DNA from 3 places in the Streptomyces sp. WG5 genome. Region 2 is predicted to be linked to each of the others. Evidence: riboswitches for the same ligand, from Rfam matches in the RefSeq annotation. Region 2 holds a riboswitch; each other region holds the start of a gene.
What was found. A riboswitch is a leader RNA that binds a small molecule or an ion and turns the genes downstream of it on or off. The one in region 2 is predicted to bind cobalamin.
Positions count from the first base shown of each region.

Region 1 (7,357 bases), on a different contig from region 2:
GGGCAGTTCGGCGCGCAGCACCTCGCGCACCAGGGCCGGTACGGCCGCGGTGTCCCACGCCCGCGCCTCCATGCCCTCCGCGAACCGCCGGCACAACTGCTCCAGCAGGTCGATCGCGTCGGCGGCCGACCGCGCCGGGCCGTCCACCAGGTCCGTCAGCTCCACCGGCACCTTCACGGGAGCGCCGGGCTCGGCCAGCAGCTCCTTCTCCACCAGCCCGAAGTGCTCGGCGAGGGACGCCCGCAGACCCGGCAGCGCGTTCGCCTGCCCGCCCCACACCTGCGAGGCGCGCAGCACCGCCAGCACGAGGTTGACGCGCGGCTCGCCGACCGGGCCGCCGCCCAGGATGTGCAGGCCGTCGCGGATCTGCACGTCCTTGATCTCGCACAGGTAGCCGTCGATGTGCATGACGAACTCGTCGAACGCGTCGTCGTCCGGCTGGTCGTCCACGTGCAGGTCGTGGTGGAGCTCGGCCGCCTTGACCAGCGTCCAGATCTGCGCGCGGACCGCCGGTGCCTTCACCGGGTCCAGGTCGGAGACGAGCGCGTACTCGTCCAGCAGCTGCTCCAGCTTGGCCAGGTCGCCGTAGGTGTCGGCACGCGCCATCGGCGGCACGAGGTGGTCGACGACCGTGGCGTGTCCGCGCCGCTTGGCCTGGGTGCCCTCGCCGGGGTCGTTGACGATGAACGGGTAGATCAGCGGCAGGTCGCCCAGCACCGCGTCCGGCGCGCAGCCGGCGCTCAGCCCGAGGCCCTTGCCGGGCAGCCACTCCATCGTGCCGTGCTTGCCCATGTGCACGATCGCGTCGGCGCCGAAACTGTTGTCCAGCCAGCGGTACGCGGCCATGTAGTGGTGCGACGGCGGCATGTCGGGGTCGTGGTAGATCGCGATCGGGTTCTCGCCGAAGCCGCGCGGCGGCTGGATCATGACGACGACGTTCCCGAACTGGAGCGACGCGAGCACGATGTCGTCCCCGTCCACGTACAGCGAGCCCGGCGGCTCGCCCCACGCCTCCCGCATGGCTCCCTTGAGGTCCGGGTCGAGCTTCTCGAACCACGCCCGGTAGTCGGCCAGCGGCACCCGCGCGGGCGCGGCGGCCAGCTGGTCCTCCGTCAGCCACTCGACGTCGTGGCCGCCCGCCTCGATGAGCCGGTGGATCAGCTCGTCGCCGCCGGACGGGTACTCGGTCAGCGCGTACCCGGCGTCCCGCAGCGCGTCCAGGACCCGCACCGCCGACGCCGGGGTGTCGAGACCGACCGCGTTGCCGACGCGGGAGTGCTTGGTCGGGTACGCGGTGAAGACCAGCGCGAGCTTCTTGTCGGCGTTCGCCTTGTGCTTCAGGGCCGCGTGCCGTACGGCGATCCCGGCGACCCGGCCGGCCCGCTCGGGGTCGGCGACGTACACCGGCACCTCGTCCGGCCCCTGCTCCTTGAAGGAGAACGGCACCGTGACCAGGCGCCCGTCGAACTCCGGGATGGCGACCTGCATCGCCGCGTCCATGGGGGAGAGGGCGGCGTCGGACGCCTCCCACGCGGCGCGCGACGAGGTCAGGCAGAGCCCTTGCAGCACCGGGACGTTCAGGTCGGCCAGCGCGCCGATGTCCCAGGCCTCCTCGTCGCCGCCCGCCGACGCCTGCGAGGCGTGCGTGCCGCCCGCCGCGAGGACGGTGGCGACCAGGGCGTCGGCCCGGCCCAGCAGCTCGTACAGCCCGGCGTCCGCGCCGCGCAGCGAACCGCAGTACACGGGCAGCGCGTTGGCGCCGTGGGCCTCGATCGCGTCGCACAGCGTGTCGACGAAGGCGGTGTTGCCGCTGAGCTGGTGGGCGCGGTAGAAGAGCACGCCGACCGTCGGGCGGCCCTCGGTGAACGCCCGCTCGCCGTGGAGGCCGTACTCCGGCATCTTCTCCGGCTCGTCGAAGCCCTCGCCGGTCAGCAGCACCGTGTCCGACAGGAAGCGCGCCAGCTGCGTGAGGTTGGCGGGGCCGCCCTCGACGAGGTAGCGCAGCGCCTCCGCCACGACCCCGGCCGGCACCGACGACTCCGCCATGAGCTCCGCGTCCGGCACGCTCTCGCCGCCGAGCAGGACGGTCGGGACGCCGGCGGCCTTCAGCGCGGCGAGCCCGTCCTCCCAGGCGCGCTTCCCGCCGAGCAGGCGTACGACGGCGACGTCCGCGCCCTCGACGAGCCCCGGCAGCTCCTCCGTCACGTCGACCCGGGTCGGGTTGCCGATGCGGTAGGCGGCGTCCGACGCTCGGGCCGCCAGCAGGTCCGTGTCGGCGGTGGACAACAACAACACTGTGCTCATGCGGGCGCTCCTGGTGGAATGAAGGGCAGTCCTCGGGGCGCGCCGGACTCGATGAGCCGCCACAGCGCGTCCGTGTCCGCGTGCTGGTCGATGAGGTCGCCGAGCCGGTCGAGCTGCTCCTCGCGGAGCGCGGCGAACGAGGTGTCGGGAGCCGGTACGAAGCGGCGGCCCGCGGCGGCGGCCACCTCGCGCAGGAACGCCCTGCGGAAGCCGTCCGACTCCAGTGAGCCGTGCCAGTGCGTGCCCCAGGCCTGGCCGACCCGGCAGCCGTCCAAGAAGGGCTCGCCCCCGGTCACTTCGGCGACCCCGTGGTGGATCTCGTACCCCTCGACGTGTTCGCCGAGGGCCTCGCCCACCGGCCGCGTGAGGGTCTTCTCGCGCGCGAACCGCACGCGCACGGGCAGCAGTCCGAGCCCGTCCACGTGCCCGGCGCGGGACTCGACGTCGTCCTCGATGTGCTCGCCGAGCAGCTGGAAACCGCCGCAGATGCCGAGCACGGGCCGCCGCTCGGCCACCCGGCGCGCGATGGCGTCCGCGAGCCCCCGCTCCCGCAGCCACTCCAGCGCCCGGACCGTCCCCCGCGTCCCCGGCACGATGACGAGATCCGCGTCGGCCAGCTCCTCCGGCCGGTCCACGAAGCGCACCACGACACCCGGCTCGGCGGCCAGCGCGTCGACGTCGGTGAAGTTGGACATCAGCGGGACCGCGCAGACGGCGACCCGCAGCACGTCCTCGCCGACGGGCGGCGTGACGACCGACTCCCGCACCGTCCCCCGCAGCGAGACGCGCAGCCCGTCCTCCTCGTCGATGCCGAGCCCGTGCCGGAAGGGCAGCACGCCGTACGTCCGCCGCCCGGTCAGGCCGTGCAGCATCTCCAGCCCCGGCTCCAGCAGCGAGACGTCACCGCGGAACTTGTTGACGAGGAACCCGGCGACCAGCGCCTGGTCCTCGGGCGCCAGCAGCGCCACCGTGCCGAAGAAGGACGCGAAGACGCCCCCGCGGTCGATGTCGCCGACGACGAGGACGGGGAACCCGGCGCCCCGGGCGATCCCCATGTTCACGATGTCGGTCCGGCGCAGGTTGATCTCGGCCGGACTGCCCGCCCCCTCGCAGATCACCGCGTCGTACGTGGCCCGCAGTTCGGCCAGACAGTCCAGCACGGTGCCGAGCAGCCGCTGCTGCCGTCCGCCGTGGTAGCCGCGGGCGCTCATCTCACCGACCGGCTTGCCGAGCAGCACGACCTGGCTGCTCTGCTCGCCGCCCGGCTTGAGCAGCACCGGGTTCATCTGCGCGGTCGGCTCCACGCGGCACGCCTGGGCCTGCATGGCCTGCGCCCGCCCGATCTCGGCGCCCTCGCGGGTGACGAAGGAGTTCAGCGACATGTTCTGCGCCTTGAAGGGCGCGACCTTGACGCCCTGACGCACCAGCCAGCGGCAGATCCCGGCGGTGACGACGCTCTTGCCGGCGTCGGAGGTGGTGCCGGCGACGAGGAGGCCACCGCTCATGAGTCACGTCCCTGTGTGAGTACCCGGCGGCCGAGCAGCCGCGCGCCCGCGCACACGCCGAGCGCCAGCCAGCCCACGCGCCGGGAGAGCCGCACGGCACGGTCGATGTCGCCACCACCGGCCCGGACGGCGCGTCCCGCCGCCCCGTTGAGGACGGGCCGGTGCTCGACCCGCCCGCCGTAGGAGAGCGTCCCGCCGAGCCGCACGCCCAGGGCGCCCGCGAAGGAGGCCTCCACGGGACCGGCGTTGGGGCTCGGGTGCTGCGCGGCGTCGGCGCGCCAGGCCCGTACGGCACCCCGCGGATCGCCGCCGGCCACGGTGGCCAGGACGGCGGTCAGCCGGGCGCCGGGCCACCCCGCGAGGTCGTCGAGGCGGGCCGAGGCCCAGCCGTAGCGGCGGTACTCGGTCGACTTGTGGCCGACCATCGCGTCCAGCGTGTTCACGGCCCGGAAGCCGACCAGCCCCGGCACCCCGGCCACGGCACCCCACACCAGGGCGCCCACCACCGCGTCCGAGGTGTTCTCGGCGACGGACTCCACGACGGCCCGGGCGATCCCGTCGGCGTCCAGCGCCTGCGGGTCCCGCCCGCACAGGTGCGGCAGCCGCGCGCGGGCCGCCTCGACGTCGCCGGCCTCCAGGGCACGGCCGATGGCGCTCGCCTCGCGGGCGAGCGAGGTGCCGCCGACCACCGACCAGGTGGCGGCGGCGGTCAGCGCGACGGAGGCGGCGGGGGAGCGGCGTACGGCGCGGGTGGCGGCCAGCCCGAGGGCGGCGGCGCCACCGGCGCACACGGCGGTGTGCAGCGCGCCCCACCCGCGGTGGTCACGCCACAGCACCCGTTCCACGGCACCGGCGGCACGGCCGAACGCGGCGACCGGGTGTCCGCGGCGCGGATCGCCGAGGAGGAGGTCACCGAGGAGGCCGGCGGCGGCGCCGTACGCGAAGACGCGTTCGGCACGCACGGGGCTCAGCCGGTCACACGGTCAGGGAAGAACCTGGTGCTGAACGTCGATCGGCAGCCGAGCATGGCGGTATGTCCTCACTCAGGGTGTCCGCGCCCTGGTTCGAAGAGACCGGCGGTGAGAGTTCCTGGCTCCCGGGGATCCTTCCCCGGTCACAGTGGCGGGACCGCGCCGGATTCGCACCGGGCTTCCTCTCCTGCCGCCGTATTGGCTCCGGAAGTCCACCACGGCCCGCGAACACCAGTCAACCTGGCGTTGACCTGCGGCGGGGGAGTGTGCGAAGGCCCACACGCGGGCGGTGTGCGCCGGCACGAGAAGAAGGCGGGGCGCGGGACGGTCGGAGTCCGTCCCGCGCCCCGCCTCACGGGTGTGCGCGGAGGGTCGGGTGACGTGCGTCGGTCGTACGGCCCTCGCGGGCGGGCGGCCTTCGCGGTCGGGTGACGACCGTCGTGGACCGGGCGACGACCGGCGTGGGTCAGGCGACGATCAGATAGATCCCGTACGCCACCGCCGCCGCGCAGGCCGCGAAGCACGCGTACGCGCCGGTGACCGCGAGGGCCGCGGAGCCGCCCTGCGCGGCGGCCCGCTCCTGGCGGGAGAGGCCGGTGATGCCGAGGGTGAACAGGCCCACCAGGACCACGGTGGCCACGAGGCTGACCCCGAAGACGGAGCCGAGAGCTGCCCAGTCGATGCTCATGGAGGTTCGCTTCCTTCGTACCCGGGGCGCGGGCTCAGACGGTGGTGGTGGCCGACGGGGCCTTGGAGTCGGACGCGGAGGCCGCGACGGTGCCCGCCAGGTCCTCGGTGACGCCCGCCGGGGGCGGGGACACGGCGGCCATCGCCGTGGTCACCACACCGGACGGCTCGGGCTCGTCGACGACGTTGGTGTGGTCGACGACCTCGCGCCGGGAGACCTTCCAGATGGCGGCGCTGGAGGCGACCAGGAAGACGGCGACGAGGGCGGTGCCCCAGTCACCCAGGCCGCAGACCCACTCGGCGATCGCGGCGACCAGGGCCGCGGCCGGCAGGGTCAGACCCCAGGCGACGAACATCCGGGTGGCCGTGGACCAGCGCACCACGCCGCCCTTGCGGCCGAGGCCCGCGCCCATCACCGCGCCGGAGACCGAGTGGGTGGTGGAGAGGGAGAAGCCGAGGTGCGAGGAGGCCAGGATGACCGTGGCGGCACTGGTCTGTGCGGCGAAGCCCTGCTGCGGCTGAAGGTCGGTCAGGCCCTTGCCCATGGTGCGGATGATGCGCCAGCCGCCGAGGTAGGTGCCGAGCGCGATGGCGACGCCCGCGGAGAGGATGACCCACAGGGGCGGGTCGGAGTCGGGGGCGAGGGAGCCGCCGGCGACCAGGGCCAGGGTGATGATGCCCATCGTCTTCTGCGCGTCGTTGGTGCCGTGCGCCAGCGAGACCAGCCCGGCGGAGGCGATCTGCCCGGCGCGGTAGCCCTTCGCGGCGGCCCGGCCGTCGGCCTTGCGGCCGAGCTTGTACGTCAGTCGCGCGCCGAGCAGCGCCGCGACTCCCGCGACGATCGGGGCGGCGATCGCCGGGATCAGCACCTTGGTGACGAGCGCGTCGCCGTTCACCGCGCCGACGCCCGCCGAGGCGACCGCGGCACCGATCAGGCCGCCCATGAGGGCGTGCGAGGAACTGGACGGGAGCCCGACCAGCCAGGTCAGCAGGTTCCAGAGGATCGCGCCGACCAGGGCGGCGAAGATGACCTCGGGACGGATGCCGGTCTCGTCGACGAGACCCTTGGAGATCGTGTTGGCGACCTCCACCGAGAGGAAGGCGCCGACAAGGTTGAGGACGGCGGACATCGCCACCGCCACCTTGGGCTTGAGCGCACCGGTCGAAATGGTCGTTGCCATCGCGTTCGCGGTGTCGTGGAAACCGTTCGTGAAATCGAACGCGAGTGCGGTTACCACCACAATCGCGAGGATCAGCGAGAAGCTTTCCATTTACCCAGGCAATCGTTCGAGGTCATTGGCTGGACGAACGTAGGTAACCAGAGTGAACGGAAGATGAACTGGGCTGGGCGCCACAGTGACCGGAACCGGCGCCTCCCCCTCCCTCTGCGTGTCCGGTCCGATGCTCTCCGGAGACGTGCCTGGCAGGATCGCCGCGAGGCCGGCCGGCGGCGGCACGGCAGGGGGCTCCAGATGCCCGGAAGGAGACGGTGACTGTGACGTATTCGCGGGTCACAGAGGTGCGGGGCGACGAGGAACGGTCCAGGGAGGCCGCCTGGGAGGCACTCGTCGCGACGGCCCGGCGGACGGTGGCGGACGGGCTGGTGGTCGGCACTTCCGGCAACGTATCGGTACGCGTCGACGACACGGTGCTGGTCACTCCTTCGGGTGTGCCCTACGACCGTTTGGCCCCGGGTGACGTGACCGGCGTCGACCTCGACGGGCGGCAGGTGCTCGGCACGCTGGTGCCCACCAGCGAACTGCCCCTGCACCTCGCCGTGTACCGCGCCACCGACGCCCGGGCCGTCGTCCACACCCACGCCGTCCATGCCACGGCGGTCTCCGTCCTCGTCCCCGAGCTCCCGCCGGTCCACTACATGACCGCCGCCCT
Region 1 covers NZ_JBNGGC010000012.1:121,002-128,358, forward strand. The annotation lists gene cobN (cobaltochelatase subunit CobN) at 1-2,304, opposite strand, end outside; gene ACP4IX_RS15010 (cobyric acid synthase) at 2,301-3,809, opposite strand; gene ACP4IX_RS15015 (cobalamin biosynthesis protein) at 3,806-4,771, opposite strand; cobalamin riboswitch at 4,874-5,012, opposite strand; gene ACP4IX_RS15020 (hypothetical protein) at 5,247-5,468, opposite strand; gene ACP4IX_RS15025 (anion permease) at 5,503-6,738, opposite strand; gene ACP4IX_RS15030 (class II aldolase/adducin family protein) at 6,963-7,357, shown strand, end outside.
Region 1: it holds a riboswitch for cobalamin, as region 2 does, so the genes downstream of both, ACP4IX_RS15015 (cobalamin biosynthesis protein) here and ACP4IX_RS10160 (ABC transporter substrate-binding protein) in region 2, are expected to answer to the same signal.

Region 2 (7,357 bases):
GGACGCGCTGGCGTTCGCCGCCGGAGAGGGTGTGCCAGAGCCGGTCCGCCTGCCCGGTCAGTCCGGTGCGTTCCAGGGCGTCCGTGACCGCCTCCTCGTCGGACGCCGACGTCGGCGTCCAGGCGCGGCGGTGCGGGATCCGGCCGAGCCGGACGACGTCCCGGACGGTCAGTTCGACCTGCGTGTCCGCCTGCTGCTCGACCACGGCCACCCGCCGGGCGACGTCCCTGCGGCCCACCCGGTCCAGCGGGCGGCCGTCGAGGGTGACGACGCCGGAGGCGGGGGTGAGCACGCCGGCGAGCAGCCGCAGCAGGGTGGACTTGCCCGAGCCGTTGGGGCCGAGCAGTCCGGTCATGGCGCCGGGCCGGGGGGCCAGGTCGACGCCGTCCAGGATGAGCCGCCCGCCGGCGGCGCGGGAGACCCGCTCGGCGTTCAGCGTCACCGTGCCCTCCTGGTGCGGTACAGGACGAGGACGAAGGCGGGCACGCCGATGAGCGAGGTCATCACGCCCACCGGGACCTCCTGGGGTTCGAGGACGGTACGGGCCAGGGTGTCGACCCACACCAGGAACACCGCCCCGGCGAGCGCGCAGACCGGCAGCAGCCGGGCGTGGCCGGGGCCGGTCAACGCCCGTACGGCGTGCGGCAGCACCAGACCGACGAAACCGATGGCACCGGCCGAGGCGACCAGGGCCGCGGTGAGCAGGGCGGTGGCGCACAGCACCACCAGCCGGGTGCGGGCCACGTGGACGCCGAGCGTGGCCGCCGCGTCCTGACCGAACGCGAAGGCGTCCAGTGTCCCGGCGTACCCGAGGCACACGGCCAGGACCACGGTCAGGACCGCCGCATTCGTCCACACGTCCGTCCAGCCCGCCCCGCCGAGCGAGCCGAGCAGCCAGAACAGCACGCCGCGGGTGGTCTCGGCGTCGGCCGCGGTCATCACGACGAACGACGTGAGCGCGGAGAACAGCTGCATCGCCGCCACGCCGGCGAGCACCACCCGGTCCGGGGTGCCGCCGAGGCTGTGACTGAGCAGCATCACCAGCGCGAAGGAGCAGACCGCCCCGATGAACGCCCCGCCCGACACGGACAGCGCGCCGCCGCCCACACCGAGGACGACGACCAGGACGGCACCGGTCGAGGCGCCGGAGGAGACGCCCAGGACGAAGGGGTCGGCGAGCGGGTTGCGCAGCAGGGACTGGAGCACGGCGCCGCACACGGCGAGGCCGGCACCGCACACCGCCGCGAGGAGGGTACGGGGCAGCCGCAGGTTCCAGACGATGCCGTCGCGGATCGGTGTGACGTCCGCGCCGGGGGCGGCGCCGCCGAGATGGGCGACGACCACGGACCAGACCTCGCCGACGCCGATGTCCGCGGGACCGATGGTGACGGCGACGGCCACGGAGGCGCACAGGGCGACGAAGCCGGCCGCCACCCACACCGGGGAGCGGCGGACGGCCGCGCGCAGGCCGGGGGTCCGCCGGCTCGTGGACGTCTCTCGGCTGCCCGGCGTCCTCCGGCTTCCCGGCGTCACCCGGCTTCCGGACGTCACTGGGTGAGGCCGTACGCGCGCAGCGCCGCCGCCACCTTCTCCACGCCCTCGACGGTGCGGATGGTGGGGTTCATCGCCTGCCCGCTCAGCAGCACGTACCGCTTCTTCCTGACCGCGGTCATGTTCTTGGTGACGGGGTCGGACTCCAGGAACTCGATCTTCTTCGCGGCGGTCTCGGCCGTCTGGGACTTGCGGGTGAGGTCTCCGACGACGAGGACGTCGGGGTCTCGGTCGGCGACCGTCTCCCAGCCGACCTGGGGCCATTCCTCGTGGGTGTCGTCCATGGCGTTCTCCGCGCCGAGCGCGCGGGTCATGATGCCGGGGGCGCCGCAGCAGCCCGCCATGTAGGGCGAAGTGGAGTCGGCGAACCAGTACATGAGGGTGACACCGGAGGCGTCGACGCCCGAAGTGGCTTTCGCGACCCGCGCCTTCAGGCGTGCGACCAGTTCGTCGCCGCGCTGCTCGACGCCGAACACCCGGGCCAGGTCGTGGACTTCACCGTAGACGGTGTCCATGGTCAGGGGTTCGCTGCGGACGCCGTCGCCGTCGCCGCTGTTGTCCTTGCCGACACAGTCGGACGGGGACAGGTAGGCGGGCACCCCCAGTTCGGTGAACTGCTCGCGCGTGGCCACGCCGCCGGAGCCGAGCGTGGAGGCGAAGGAGGCGGCGACGAAATCGGGTTCGGCGTCCAGGACCTTCTCGAAGGAGGGCATGTTGTCGGCGAGCCGGGGCACCCCGGCGTTCGCCTTCTCCAGGCCCTTCATGACCGGGTCGGTCCAGGTGGCAGTGCCCGCCATTCGGTCGGCCAGGCCCAGCGAGAGCAGGATCTCCGTGGTGCCCTGGTTGAGGGAGACGGCCCGTTCGGGTGGCGCGGGGATCTCCACCTTGTGACCGCAGTCGCTGACGGTGCGTGGATAACCGGCGGCCTCGGCCGGCGCCGCGGAGTCGGCGGCGGTCGTTCCGGAACCGCAGCCGGACGCCAGCAGGGCACCGGACAGCAGCAACGAGAAGCGGGAGCGGAAGGGACGGAAAGAACGCAAGGAGCGGCGGGAGCCGGCGGGGCGCGCTGCGGACATGGAAGATCCTCTGGCGTCGAGGGCTCATACGCGAAGCCCGTTCGTACGGTGTGGCCCGCGCCGTACGCGGCGCGGGTGCCAGCAGGTCTTCGGACTCGGGATCGTCCGGGCGGGACGCCTTCCCGGACGGCTTGTGCCGCCCAGTGGCCGTTGTCCCGCCCGTCCCCCTCACCGCTGCGCGTCAGCTCCGGATTCGCACCGGATTCCCTGACCCACCAGGTGGGTTCGACTGGCTCCCGCAAGCTACCACAGGGCCCCTGCGGTGCCAGGGGGGCGGCCATCCGCCCGACCTCCCGCGGCACCGCCCGCCCGCGCCTCAGCTCTCGGGACCGAGTACGGTGTCGATGACGTGGACGTCGGCGCTCGCCGCCCTGACGTTGCCGCCTGCCGGCCCCGAATGACCGGGATTCCGTGGGTCCTTCGGAGGGGCGGGCGCGAGACGCTCAGAGCGGCGTCGCGGCGCGGAGGATGAGGAACATCGTGACGGCGGCGTTCGCGGACGACATCGCCGACACGGCGGTTCCGGCGGCCGCGGCCCATGCCGCGAGGCCCACCGAGGTGAACACCGGGGGCCAGGTGCGGACAGCGGGAGCGGGGCCCAGCAGGGCCGCCACCCGGCGCGGTACCGGGCCGGGCGCCGCGAGGCCGGCGAGGGTGGCGACCGGGGTGCCCCGGGAGACCAGGGCCGCCTTGCCGATCGCGGTCGCCACCGCACGGCGGTTGCCGACCGTCCGCGCGGCCTCCTCGTCCGCCCACCGCTCCGCCGTGTAGGACACGGCGGTCCGCAGGGGCCGCAGGAACGGGTTGGCCAGGGCGGCGAGCCGGACGGTGAGCAGGAAGTGATGGTGCCGGGCGGTCAGATGGGCCCGCTCGTGCGCGAACAGCGCGCGCCGCTCGGCCGGTTCGAGGCAGTCGAGCAGGGCCGTGCTCACCACCACGCGGTCCCGGCGACCGCCGGGCAGCGCGTACGCGTAGGGCACCTCGTCCGGGAGTACGGCCACTCCGGTGCCCGGCAGTCCGGCCAGCGCGCGGTGGGCGCGGCGACGCACCCTGCCGTGCCGCCACAGGGCCCGTGCCGAGGCCACGACCACCGCGCACAACGCGGGGATCGCCGCCTTGCCGACGACCTCGTCGTACGGCACGGCCGCCCGCACCTCGGGGTCGGACCAGCCGTCCGGCAGGGGGTTGCCGGGCAGTTGCGCGGTGCCGACCACCATCACCAGGGCCAGGCACACCGTGCTGCACAGGGCCATCACGGCGGCCACCGCGGTGAGCAGCCTGGTCGCACTCCGCGGGTGCAGGTGCTGTTCGGCCAGCCGGGCGATCGGCCAGGCCGTCAAGGGCAGGACCAGCGGCAGGAAGACGAATACACCCATGCGGCGTCAGCCGTCCCCCACGTCGCGCGCGTGCCCCAGGAGTTCGCGCAGCAGCCGCTCGTCGTCCGGGTCGAGGCCGGTGACGAAGCTGGCCAGCACCGCTTCCCGGTCGCTCTCGGCGTCCAGGACCTTGCGCATCTTCCGTGCGGCGAGGCCCGCCTGGTCGGAGGCGGGTGTCCAGGCGAAGGAACGGCCCGCGCGCTCGCGGCTGACCGCGCCCTTCTCCAGCAACCGGGTCAGGATCGTGATCACGGTGGTGTAGGCGAGGCCGCCGCCCAGGCGCTCCTGCACCCAGCCGGCCGTCGCGGGCCCGTCCGCCTCGCGCAGCGCCGACAGCACCAGCGCCTCCAGCTCGCCCTGCCCCCGCCGCCGCGGACGCCGGTGATCCCTCACGTCCCGCCTCCTTCCGCCGCTGTCCGCCTTCCGAGGTCACATCGTATAGGGCGTACTTCTACAGAACTGTAGATCGTCGGTTCCGGGCGGTCGGGCAGGGGTACGCCTCGGGCCTGGCGGGCATCGCCGCGGACTTCGGCGTCAACGTCTGACCCGGACCGGGACGCTCAGTGGTCCGTGGCGCAGCAGCCGCCCGCACCACCGGTGGCCGGCGCGGTGTCGAGGCGGCAGAAACAGGAGGCCTCGACCGGTACGTCCGCCAGAGCGGTGGCGAGCTTCAGCTGCTGTGCCACGATCCGCGCCTCCCCCTCCTTGCCCAGGCGCGCCAGGCACTCGTGGAGTCCGTGCAGGGCCCAGACGTTCCCCGGGTGCTGCAGGGCGCGGGGAAGGGTGTCGTCGAGCCCCAGATCGGCCCGGTAGACCGCCTCGGCCTCGGCGACCCGTCCCTGTTCCAGGAGCAGGGCGCCGTAGGCGTGCCGGGTGGGCTGCATCCAGCCCCACGGTTCGTCGTAGGGGAGGTTGTCGTCCAGTTCGATCGACCGCTCCAGAGCGGCGAAGGCGGCGCCGTGATCGCCCTTGCGGTACTCCAGTTCGCCGTCGAGCATGGCGGAGGCGATGGCGAGGATGTCGGCGCAGGTGTTGTTGAACAGGGTGCGGGTCTGCGGCACCCTGGCGGCCGCCTCGCGGAACAGGACGCGTTCGGCCTCCGCCTCGGCGACCTTGCCGGTGGCCGAGAGAGCGACCCCGCGGGCGTAGTGGAGCATCGCGGTCGTCACGCAGTACAGGCGCGGGTCGGCGGGCAGCGGCAGCCGGAGGATGTCCGCCCAGCGGCCGAACCGGATCAGCACGTGCACCCGCATGGCCAGGAAGCCCTCGAGCCAGTCGGCCATCGGCGGGCTCTCGACGCGCAGCAGTTCCTCGGGGACGGACGCCTCCAGTCGCGCGGCGGCGTCCAGGGCGGCCTCGTACTGACCGAGGAGCATCGCGCCGTAGATCCTGAAGTGGTGGTTGTGCGAGCGGTAGAGGGTGTAGAAGTTCATCGCCCCGGCCCGCGCGCGGTACTTCTCGTCGGCGGCGATCGCGGCGCTGTTGTCCGACACCACGCGCCGGTAGTCGCCGCACAGCACTTCGATGTGGGACGGCATGTGCTCGAGGTGTCCGGCGTCGGGGACCAGGCCGCGCAGCCGGTCGGCGACGGCGAGGGCCGCCTCGGGAGTGGCGGACATCTCCATCAGGTGGATGTAGAGGTGCAGGACGCCGGGGTGCTCGCGTCCGCCCTCGGCGGCCAGGGCCCGGTCGAGGACGGCCTTCGCCTCCAGGGTGCGGGCGCCCTCTGCGGGCAGTCCGGTGCGCAGGTCCCAGAGCTGCCAGGGTGTCAGGTTCATCAGCGCGTCGGCGTGCAGCGCGGCGACGTCCAGGTCGTCGGGGGCGAGTTCGTACACGGCCCGCATGCTCTCGGCGTACGGCACGTTCCACACCGAGCAGTCCTCGACGGCGCGTGCCTGCGGGTAGCGGGCGCGCAGCGCGCCGACCAGGGCGCGTTCGACCGGGGTGGCGGAGCGGGCCGCCTTCTCGTGGGCGCGTTCGACGGCGGCGTGGGTGCGGTCGACGGTGCGCGTCAGCTCCTCGGCGTCGAAGGCGTCCCAGGGCTTGTTGTAGTTCGGGCCGAGGGCGTAGGCGATGCCCCAGTGGGCCATGGCGCAGTCCGGGTCGGCCGCCGCGGCGGTCTCGAAGCAGGCGACGGCCTCCTCGTGGTGGAAGGCGTACGTCCACACCAGCCCGCGGTCGAACCACCGCTGGGCCTCGGGGGACGAGGTCGTCACGGTCCGGCCGTGGGTGCCGAGGTCGTAGTAGTCCAGGGGGTCCATGAGGGGACGTATACCGCACTCCGGGGCGGCCACGAAGCACTTCGCGCGGCGGTCGCACCGACCGGTGGCCCCGCCGGACGCGGCGCGCCCGGCGGGGGTGGGGGGACGGGGTGACGTGGATCAGCCGAAGTCGACGTCGCTGCACAGGAAGTACGTCTGGTCCATGTGCGACGCCTGCCAGATCGTGTAGACGACGTGCCGGCCGCTCAGGCCCGAGGTACTCACCGGGATCTCGTAGTTCTGACTGGGGGCGTACCGGCCCGTGGTCTCGACCAGCTGGAGGTCGTCCCAGCCCATGGGCTGCGTGGCGGGGTCGAATCCCTGCCGGGTGACGTAGACCTTGAAGTAGTCGGCGCCGTGGCTGGCCTGGTCGTACAGCTTGACGGTGAAGTTGTCGGCGATGTCCGTGGTCTGCCATGCGCCCGCGGTGTCGAGGGAGTTGTAGCGCCCGCCCTCGGTCCGGCCACCGCTGCACAGCTGTCCGTCGGGGACGACGGCTTCGAAGTTGCCTGCGGAGCCGTTGCGGTACAGGCCGTTCCAGTTCCACATGGCGTTGGGGTTGTCCTGCCAGGCCTGCCAGCACATGGGGTCTTCCTGAGCCATGGCGGGGTTCTGGAAGTCGTCGCCCCAACGCTGCCAGCAGCCGTAGTTGCGGGAGGCGGGGTCGACGACCGAGCCGTGGGCGACGGCGGTGCCGCTCCAGGGGATCAGGGCGAGCAGAGCCGCGGTCAGGGTGCCGAGGGCGACGGTCGACGCACGCCGGGCTCTTTTGGTGTGATCATGACAAGTCATGACGTCCTTCTTTCGCGTGGGGGGACGGCTATGGGGGGGCCGAGGGGCGGAAGTGTCTTTGGGAGCGCTCCCAACGCCTTTCGGACACCAGGTTGCGCCCGGGCAAACGGAACGGCAATAGTCGAAACGCGCCAGATGCCTGACTGGGATGGCGTGTTCGCTGCGGTCCGGCCCGACGGGCGGGCGGGGTCCGGCGGGTCCGGCCCCCGCCCGCCCGTCGCACGGCGACGTCACGCCGGGGTCACAGCGGACGCCGCCTGGAGCGGATCAGCAGCGCGCGGCCGGCTGCGAAGAGGACGCC
Region 2 covers NZ_JBNGGC010000008.1:34,475-41,831, reverse strand. The annotation lists gene ACP4IX_RS10170 (ABC transporter ATP-binding protein) at 1-442, opposite strand, end outside; gene ACP4IX_RS10165 (FecCD family ABC transporter permease) at 439-1,467, opposite strand; gene ACP4IX_RS10160 (ABC transporter substrate-binding protein) at 1,548-2,627, opposite strand; cobalamin riboswitch at 2,691-2,876, opposite strand; gene ACP4IX_RS10155 (M56 family metallopeptidase) at 3,071-4,003, opposite strand; gene ACP4IX_RS10150 (BlaI/MecI/CopY family transcriptional regulator) at 4,010-4,396, opposite strand; partial or broken gene ACP4IX_RS10145 (chemical-damaging agent resistance protein C) at 4,474-4,548, shown strand; gene ACP4IX_RS10140 (hypothetical protein) at 4,564-6,264, opposite strand; gene ACP4IX_RS10135 (lytic polysaccharide monooxygenase auxiliary activity family 9 protein) at 6,385-7,056, opposite strand; gene ACP4IX_RS10130 (hypothetical protein) at 7,298-7,357, opposite strand, start outside.

Region 3 (7,357 bases), on a different contig from region 2:
CGAAGTACGCCATGAAGCCCTTCAGCGTGGGCAATCGCAAGTGCCCCAGTGACCACTTCTCCATGGCGCAGCTGGCGCTGATCACGGCGGCGCTCGCCGCGAAGTACCGCTTCGAGCAGGTGGCGGGCTCGAACGACGCGGTCCGCGTGGGCATCACGCTCCGTCCGCACGATCTGCTGGTCAGGACAGTGGCACGGTGAGCGGCGCGGCGTCGTGGCTCAGGCGACGGCCTCCGGGCCCCGGAAGGTGCGCCGATAGGCGTGCGGAGTGGTGCCCAGGGCCCTGACGAACTGGTGCCGCAGGGCCGCCGCCGTACCGAAGCCGGTGCGCCACGCGATCGCGTCCATCGTCTCGTCCGTCGCCTCCAGCAGCCGCTGGGCCAGCAGCACGCGCTGGCGCAGGACCCAGCGGTAGGGAGTCGTACCCGTCTCCTGCTGGAAGCGGCGGGCGAAGGTGCGCGGGGACATGTGCGCCCGCGCCGCGAGCCGCTCGACGGTGACCTCCTCGTCGAGGTGCTGTTCCATCCAGGCCAGCACCTCGCCGACGGTGTCGCAGGAGGAGCGGGGCAGCGGCCGTTCGATGTACTGGGCCTGACCGCCGTCCCGGTGCGGCGGTACGACCATGCGCCGCGCGATCCGGTTGGCGACCTCCGGGCCCTGCTCCTTGCGCACGATGTGCAGACAGGCGTCGATGCCGGCGGCGGTGCCGGCGCTGGTGATCACCGGATCCTCGTCCACGTAGAGCACGTCCGGCGAGACGGCCACCGTCGGGTACTGCCGGGCCAGCTCGGCCGCGTGGTGCCAGTGCACCGCGCACCGCCGTCCGTCCAGCAGCCCGGCGGCGCCCAGCACGAACACCCCGGAACACACGCTCAGCACCCGCGCGCCCCGGTCCACCGCCCGCCGCAGGGCGTCCAGCAGCCCGGGCGGGTACTCCCGGCGCGCGTAGTCGCTGCCGGCCGGCACGGCGATCAGGTCGGCCTCCTCCAGCCGGTCCAGCCCGTACGGCGTGGAGACGGTGAGCCCGCCGACATGGGTGCTCAGCGCCGGGCCCTCCGCCGACACCACCGCGAAGTCGTACTTCGGCAGGCCCTCGTCGGTCCGGTCGATGCCGAAGACCTCGCAGACGACGCCCAGTTCGAAGGGGTGCGCGCCGTCCAGCAGGACCGCGGCCACGTTCTGCAGCATGCCGCCAGTGTGCCCCGGAAGTGGCAGGAAATCGAGGCCTTACGGCAGTCCTGCCACTCCCGGTAAGGAGTCTCCGGCGTGACAGTGGTGTCATGACCGGAAACCAGACAGAAGCCCTGATCGGAATGCTCGTGACCTTCGGACTCCTGGTCCTCATGGTCCTCCCCTCGGTGATCGGCATCGTGCGCGACAGGCGCGTCGACCGTCAGCTCAGGCAGGCCCAGGAGGACCACGGGGTGGAGGAGGAGGCTCAGAAGTCCTCGTCCAGGTCGACGGTGCCCTCCACCGCCACCTGGTACGCCGAGGGACGCCGCTCGAAGAAGTTGGTCAGCTCCTGAACGCCCTGCAGCTCCATGAAGGAGAAGGGGTTCTCGGAGCCGTACACCGGAGCGAAGCCGAGGCGCGACAGGCGCTGGTCGGCCACGCACTCCAGGTACTGCCGCATCGAGTCGGTGTTCATGCCCGGGAGGCCGTCACCGCACAGGTCGCGCGCGAACTGCAGCTCGGCCTCGACGGCCTCCCGCAGCATGTCGGTGACCTGCTGCTGGAGCGCGTCGTCGAACAGCTCCGGCTCCTCCTTGCGCACGGTGTCGACCACGTCGAAGGCGAAGGACATGTGCATCGTCTCGTCCCGGAACACCCAGTTGGTGCCGGTGGCCAGGCCGTGCAGCAGGCCCCGGCTGCGGAACCAGTAGACGTAGGCGAAGGCGCCGTAGAAGAACAGGCCCTCGATGCACGCCGCGAAGCAGATGAGGTTGAGCAGGAAGCGGCGGCGGTCGGCCTTGCTCTCCAGGCGGTCGATCGACTCGACCGAGTCCATCCACCTGAAGCAGAACTCGGCCTTCTCCCGGATCGAGGGGATGTTCTCCACGGCCGCGAAGGCGGCGGCGCGGTCGTCCGGGTCGGGCAGGTAGGTGTCCAGCAGGGTCAGGTAGAACTGGACGTGCACGGCCTCCTCGAAGAGCTGGCGGGACAGGTACAGCCGCGCCTCGGGGGAGTTGATGTGCTTGTAGAGGGTGAGCACCAGGTTGTTCGCCACGATCGAGTCGCCGGTGGCGAAGAAGGCCACCAGCCGCCCGATCAGGTGCTGCTCCTCGGGGCTGAGCTTCGCGAGGTCGGCGACGTCCGAGTGGAGGTCGACCTCCTCGACGTGCCAGGTGTTCTTGATGGCGTCCCGGTAGCGCTCGTAGAAGTCCGGGTAGCGCATGGGGCGCAGGGTCAGCTCGAAGCCGGGGTCGAGCAGGTTCTTCGTCGCGGAGGTCGCAGGGGTCGCAGGGGTCGCGGGGGACGCGGGGGTCGCGGGGGTCGCGGGGGTTTCGGTGGTCATTACTGGCAGGCCTCGCAGGACTCGGGGTTTTCCAGGGAGCAGGCGACCGCGTCGGGGTCGGGGGTCTGCTGCACGGGGGCGGTGGCTTGGGCGCGGGCCGCGCGGGCGATGCGGGTCGCCGGGCGGGAGCGCAGGTAGTACGTGGTCTTCAGGCCCCGCTTCCAGGCGTACGCGTACATCGAGGAGAGCTTTCCGATGGTCGGCGTCTCCAGGAACAGGTTCAGTGACTGCGCCTGGTCGAGGTACGGGGTGCGGGCGGCGGCCATGTCGATCAGGCCGCGCTGCGGGATCTCCCACGCGGTGCGGTACAGCGCGCGGACGTCCTCGGGGATCCAGGTGAAACCCTGCACCGAGCCGTTGGCCTCGCGCAGCGCCTCGCGGGTGCGGGCGTCCCACACCCCGAGTCGCTTGAGGTCGTCCACCAGGTAGGAGTTGACCTGGAGGAACTCGCCCGACAGCGTCTCGCGCTTGAACAGGTTGGACACCTGCGGCTCGATGCACTCGTAGGCGCCCACGATGGAGGCGATGGTCGCCGTCGGCGCGATCGCGAGGAGCAGGGCATTGCGCAGGCCGGTCGCGGCGATGCGCTCGCGGAGGGCCGCCCAGCGCTCCGGCCAGGTGTGCTCGACACCGTAGTGGTCGGGGTGCAGCACGCCCCGGGCGGTGCGGGTCTTCTCCCAGGCGGGCAGCGGGCCGTGGCGCTCGGCGAGGCCGGCGGAGGTCTCGTAGGCGGCGAGCATGATCCGCTCGGCGATGCGGGTGGACAGGGCCTTCGCCTCGGGTGAGTCGAAGGGCAGACGCAGCTGGAAGAAGACGTCCTGGAGGCCCATCGCACCGAGGCCGACCGGACGCCAGCGGGCGTTGGAGCGGCCCGCCTGCTCGGTCGGGTAGAAGTTGATGTCCACGACCCGGTCGAGAAAGGTGACGGCGGTGCGGACGGTGGCGTCCAGCCGCTCCCAGTCGATGTCGCCGGCCGCCCGGTCGACGAACGCGCCGAGGTTGACCGAGCCCAGGTTGCAGACCGCGGTCTCGCCGTCGTCCGTGACCTCCAGGATCTCCGTGCAGAGGTTGGAGGAGTGGACGACGTGTCCGGGCTCCGCGGTCTGGTTGGCGGTGCGGTTGGCGGTGTCCTTGAAGGTCATCCAGCCGTTGCCGGTCTGTGCGAGCGTGCGCATCATACGGCCGTACAGCTCGCGGGCGGGGAGGGTCCTGCGGGCGAGCCCCGCGGCTTCGGCCCCGCGGTAGGCCGCGTCGAACTCCTCGCCCCACAGGTCGGTCAGCCCGGGCACGTCGGCGGGGGAGAACAACGACCACTGCCCGTCGGCGTCCACCCGGCGCATGAACTCGTCGGGGATCCAGTGCGCAAGGTTCAGGTTGTGCGTGCGGCGGGCGTCCTCGCCGGTGTTGTCCCGCAGTTCCAGGAACTCCTCGATGTCCGCGTGCCAGGTCTCCAGGTAGACCGCCGCCGCGCCCTTGCGCCGGCCGCCCTGGTTCACGGCGGCGACCGAGGCGTCCAGCGTCTTCAGGAACGGGACGATGCCGTTGGAGTGCCCGTTGGTGCCGCGGATCAGTGAACCCCGGGCGCGGACGCGGGAGTAGGCGATGCCGATGCCGCCGGCGTGCTTGGAGAGGCGGGCGACCTGGTGGAGGCGGTCGTAGAGGGAGTCCAGCTCGTCCTTGGGGGAGTCGAGGAGGTAGCAGGACGACATCTGGGCGTGCCGCGTACCGGAGTTGAACAGGGTGGGGGAGGAGGGCAGGTAGTCGAGGCGGCTCATCAGCCCGTAGAGGGCGGCCACTTCGTCGACGGACCGTACGGTGTCGTCCTCGGCGAGCCCGGCGGCGACGCGCAGCAGGAAGTGCTGGGGCGTCTCGACGGCCTTGCGGGTGATCGGGTGCCGGAGCAGGTAGCGGCTGTACAGGGTGCGCAGCCCGAAGTAGCCGAAGCGGTCGTCGGCGGCCGGGTCGATCAGCGCGTCCAGGCGGTCCGCGTGCAGCCGGACGAACGCGGCGGTGCGGTCGGCGATCAGGCCCTCCCGGTGGCCGGTGGCGACCGACCCGGTGAAGGAGGTGACGCCCTGGGAGGCGGCCTCGGCGCGGATGCCGAGGGTCAGCAGCCGGGCGGCCAGCCGGGAGTAGACCGGGTCCTCCGAGATGAGCCCGGCGGCAGCCTCGGTGGCGAGCTCGCGCAGCTCGGACTCGTCCGCGCGGGCGGACCGGCCGCGCAGCGCGGCGGCGGCGACCCGGCCGGCGTCGGCGTCGGGGAGGTCGGCGGTCAGCCCGGTCAGGGTGCGCAGCAGGGCGGCACCCGGGTTGTCGGGTTCCTCGCTCGCTCCGGGCAGCGGAGCCGCTGAGGTCGCTGAAGTCGTCACCGGGGTGGCTGAAACCGGGTCGGCTGGCGCGATGGTCACGTGGGGGCACTCCCTCGCTCGGCACGGGGCCTGGCGGAGGGCAGGGGGCAGCTCACGAGCGCACGCGGCGTCGCGTCCACCGGCCCATTCCACGAGGCCCGGACGTCATGGCACCCGGACCGGGACGGCCGGGCGCACTGTCGGCAGGTCCTCGGACTCGACTCGTGTACAGACGCACACAAGTACACCGTTGCGGGACAGTTCCGGATTCGCACCGGATTCCCCTGCGGCGACAGCGAGCATGAGCATACATCTTGTGCCGTGTTCCGCGAGCACCCCCAGATGTAGTGCCGGTCCGTGCCGGGACGTCAGCGCGTGGTCGTGTTCCGGGCGTACGACAACGGGCCGCCGGATCTCTCCGACGGCCCGACGCGTGCCAGGGGTCAGTGCGAGGCGCCCGCCGTGGCCGGCGGCAGTTCCACCTCGACGCCGGGGTCGCCCGCGTCCGCCGTGTAGTCGCCCGGCTTGGTCTCGTCGACGCCGTCGGGCGCCTTGGCCGCCCTCAGGACGAAGGTCAGGACCACGGTGACCAGGACGTTCAGCACGAAGGCGGTGAGGCCGATGTAGCCGATCTCGCCGATGCCGGGGATCTCCTTCGAGGAGCCGCCGAAGTGCTCCTGCGTCGGCGAGGCGACGCCGTACGCGGCGAGCGTGCCGTAGACCATGCCGACCGCCCAGCCGCCGAGCAGTGCCCAGCGGTGGAACCAGCGGGTGAACAGGCCGCCGACCAGGGCCGGGAAGGTCTGCAGGATCCAGATGCCGCCGAGCAGCTGGAAGTTGATCGCGACCGTCTTGTCCATGCCGAGGACGAAGACCAGCGCACCCACCTTCACCAGCAGGGAGACCAGCTTGGAGACCTTCGTCTCCTGCGCCGGGGTGGCGTCCGGCTTGATGAAGTCCTTGTAGATGTTGCGGGTGAAGAGGTTCGCGGCGGCGATCGACATGATCGCCGCCGGGACCAGCGCGCCGATGCCGATCGCCGCGAAGGCCACGCCGGCGAACCAGTCCGGGAACATGTTCTCGAACAGCTGCGGGATCGCCAGCTGCCCGTTCTCCACCTTCACCCCCGCCGCGATCGCCATGAAGCCCAGCAGCGCGAGCAGACCGAGCATCAGCGAGTACAGCGGCAGGATCGTGGTGTTGCGGCGGATCACCTCACGGCTGCGCGAGGACAGCGTGGCGGTGATCGAGTGCGGGTACATGAAGAGCGCGAGTGCCGAGCCGAGCGCCAGGGTGGCGTACGTCCACTGGCCGCCGTGGTCCGGCACCAGTCCGCCGTTGCCCGACTCGGTGAACTTGTCGTTCGCCGCGGCGAAGATGTCGTCGAAGCCGCCCAGCTTGATCGGGATGTAGATGATGGCCACCGCGATCACGATGTAGATCAGCGTGTCCTTGACGAACGCGATCAGCGCGGGCGCGCGCAGACCCGACGAGTAGGTGTACGCCGCCAGCACGCCGAAGGCGATCAGCAGGGGCAGATCCTTGACGAACCAGTTGGTGTCCTCGCCGCCGCCGACACCCATCACGTCCAGCACGGCCTGGATGCCGACCAGCTGGAGCGCGATGTACGGCATCGTGGCCAGGATGCCGGTCACGGCGACCGCCAGCGACAGCCCCTTCGAGCCGAACCGGCCGCGTACGAAGTCCGACGTCGTCACGTACCCGTGCTTGTGGGAGACCGACCACAGCCGCGGCAGGAAGGTGAAGATCAGCGGGTAGACCAGGATCGTGTAGGGCACCGCGAAGAAGCCGGCCGCGCCCGCCGCGTAGATCGCCGCCGGGACGGCCACGAAGGTGTACGCGGTGTACAGGTCGCCGCCCAGCAGGAACCAGGTGACCCAGGTGCCGAACGAGCGGCCGCCGAGGCCCCACTCGTCGAGGCTCTGGTCGTTCGCGGCCCGGCGCCAGCGGGCGGCCAGGAAGCCCATGGCGGTGACGAGGACGAAGAAGAAGATGAAGACGGCGAGTGCGACGCCGTTCACGCCGTCGTTCACTTGGCCCCGCCTTCCCGGCGGGCGCGCTGGTCACGCTGCCACAGCTTGTAGGCGATCACCGTGAGCACGGTGGAGACGATCACCCACGCCATCTGGTACCAGTAGAAGAACGGGATGCCGATGAAGGCCGGGTCCGTCTTCGCGTACGAACCGACCCACAGCATGGCGACGAACGGTGCGGCAAGGCAGAGGCCGATGACGACGCGCACCGGCGTCACCGTCGGCCCTCTGCTCACTTCCGGGGCTTGTGACATGCGGTGGCTCCGTCCCCTCGCTGATCACCTCGTGCAGTGCGCACGAAATGTAGGGGACGGCGTCAGGACTGCGGAAGACCTCGTCCGCATATCGGTCCTCAACCGCAATCTCGGGGACGTGGAGGCGGAGTCGGTCTAGTCCCGGGGCCGCTTCAGCCGGGCCACGAACTTGTAGCGGTCGCCCCGG
Region 3 covers NZ_JBNGGC010000021.1:59,165-66,521, forward strand. The annotation lists gene ACP4IX_RS22545 (cytochrome P450) at 1-200, shown strand, start outside; gene ACP4IX_RS22550 (GlxA family transcriptional regulator) at 219-1,187, opposite strand; gene ACP4IX_RS22555 (hypothetical protein) at 1,280-1,525, shown strand; gene ACP4IX_RS22560 (ribonucleotide-diphosphate reductase subunit beta) at 1,438-2,514, opposite strand; gene ACP4IX_RS22565 (ribonucleoside-diphosphate reductase subunit alpha) at 2,514-4,922, opposite strand; cobalamin riboswitch at 5,048-5,171, opposite strand; gene mctP (monocarboxylate uptake permease MctP) at 5,306-6,916, opposite strand; gene ACP4IX_RS22575 (DUF3311 domain-containing protein) at 6,913-7,170, opposite strand; gene ACP4IX_RS22580 (GntR family transcriptional regulator) at 7,306-7,357, opposite strand, start outside.
Region 3: it holds a riboswitch for cobalamin, as region 2 does, so the genes downstream of both, ACP4IX_RS22565 (ribonucleoside-diphosphate reductase subunit alpha) here and ACP4IX_RS10160 (ABC transporter substrate-binding protein) in region 2, are expected to answer to the same signal.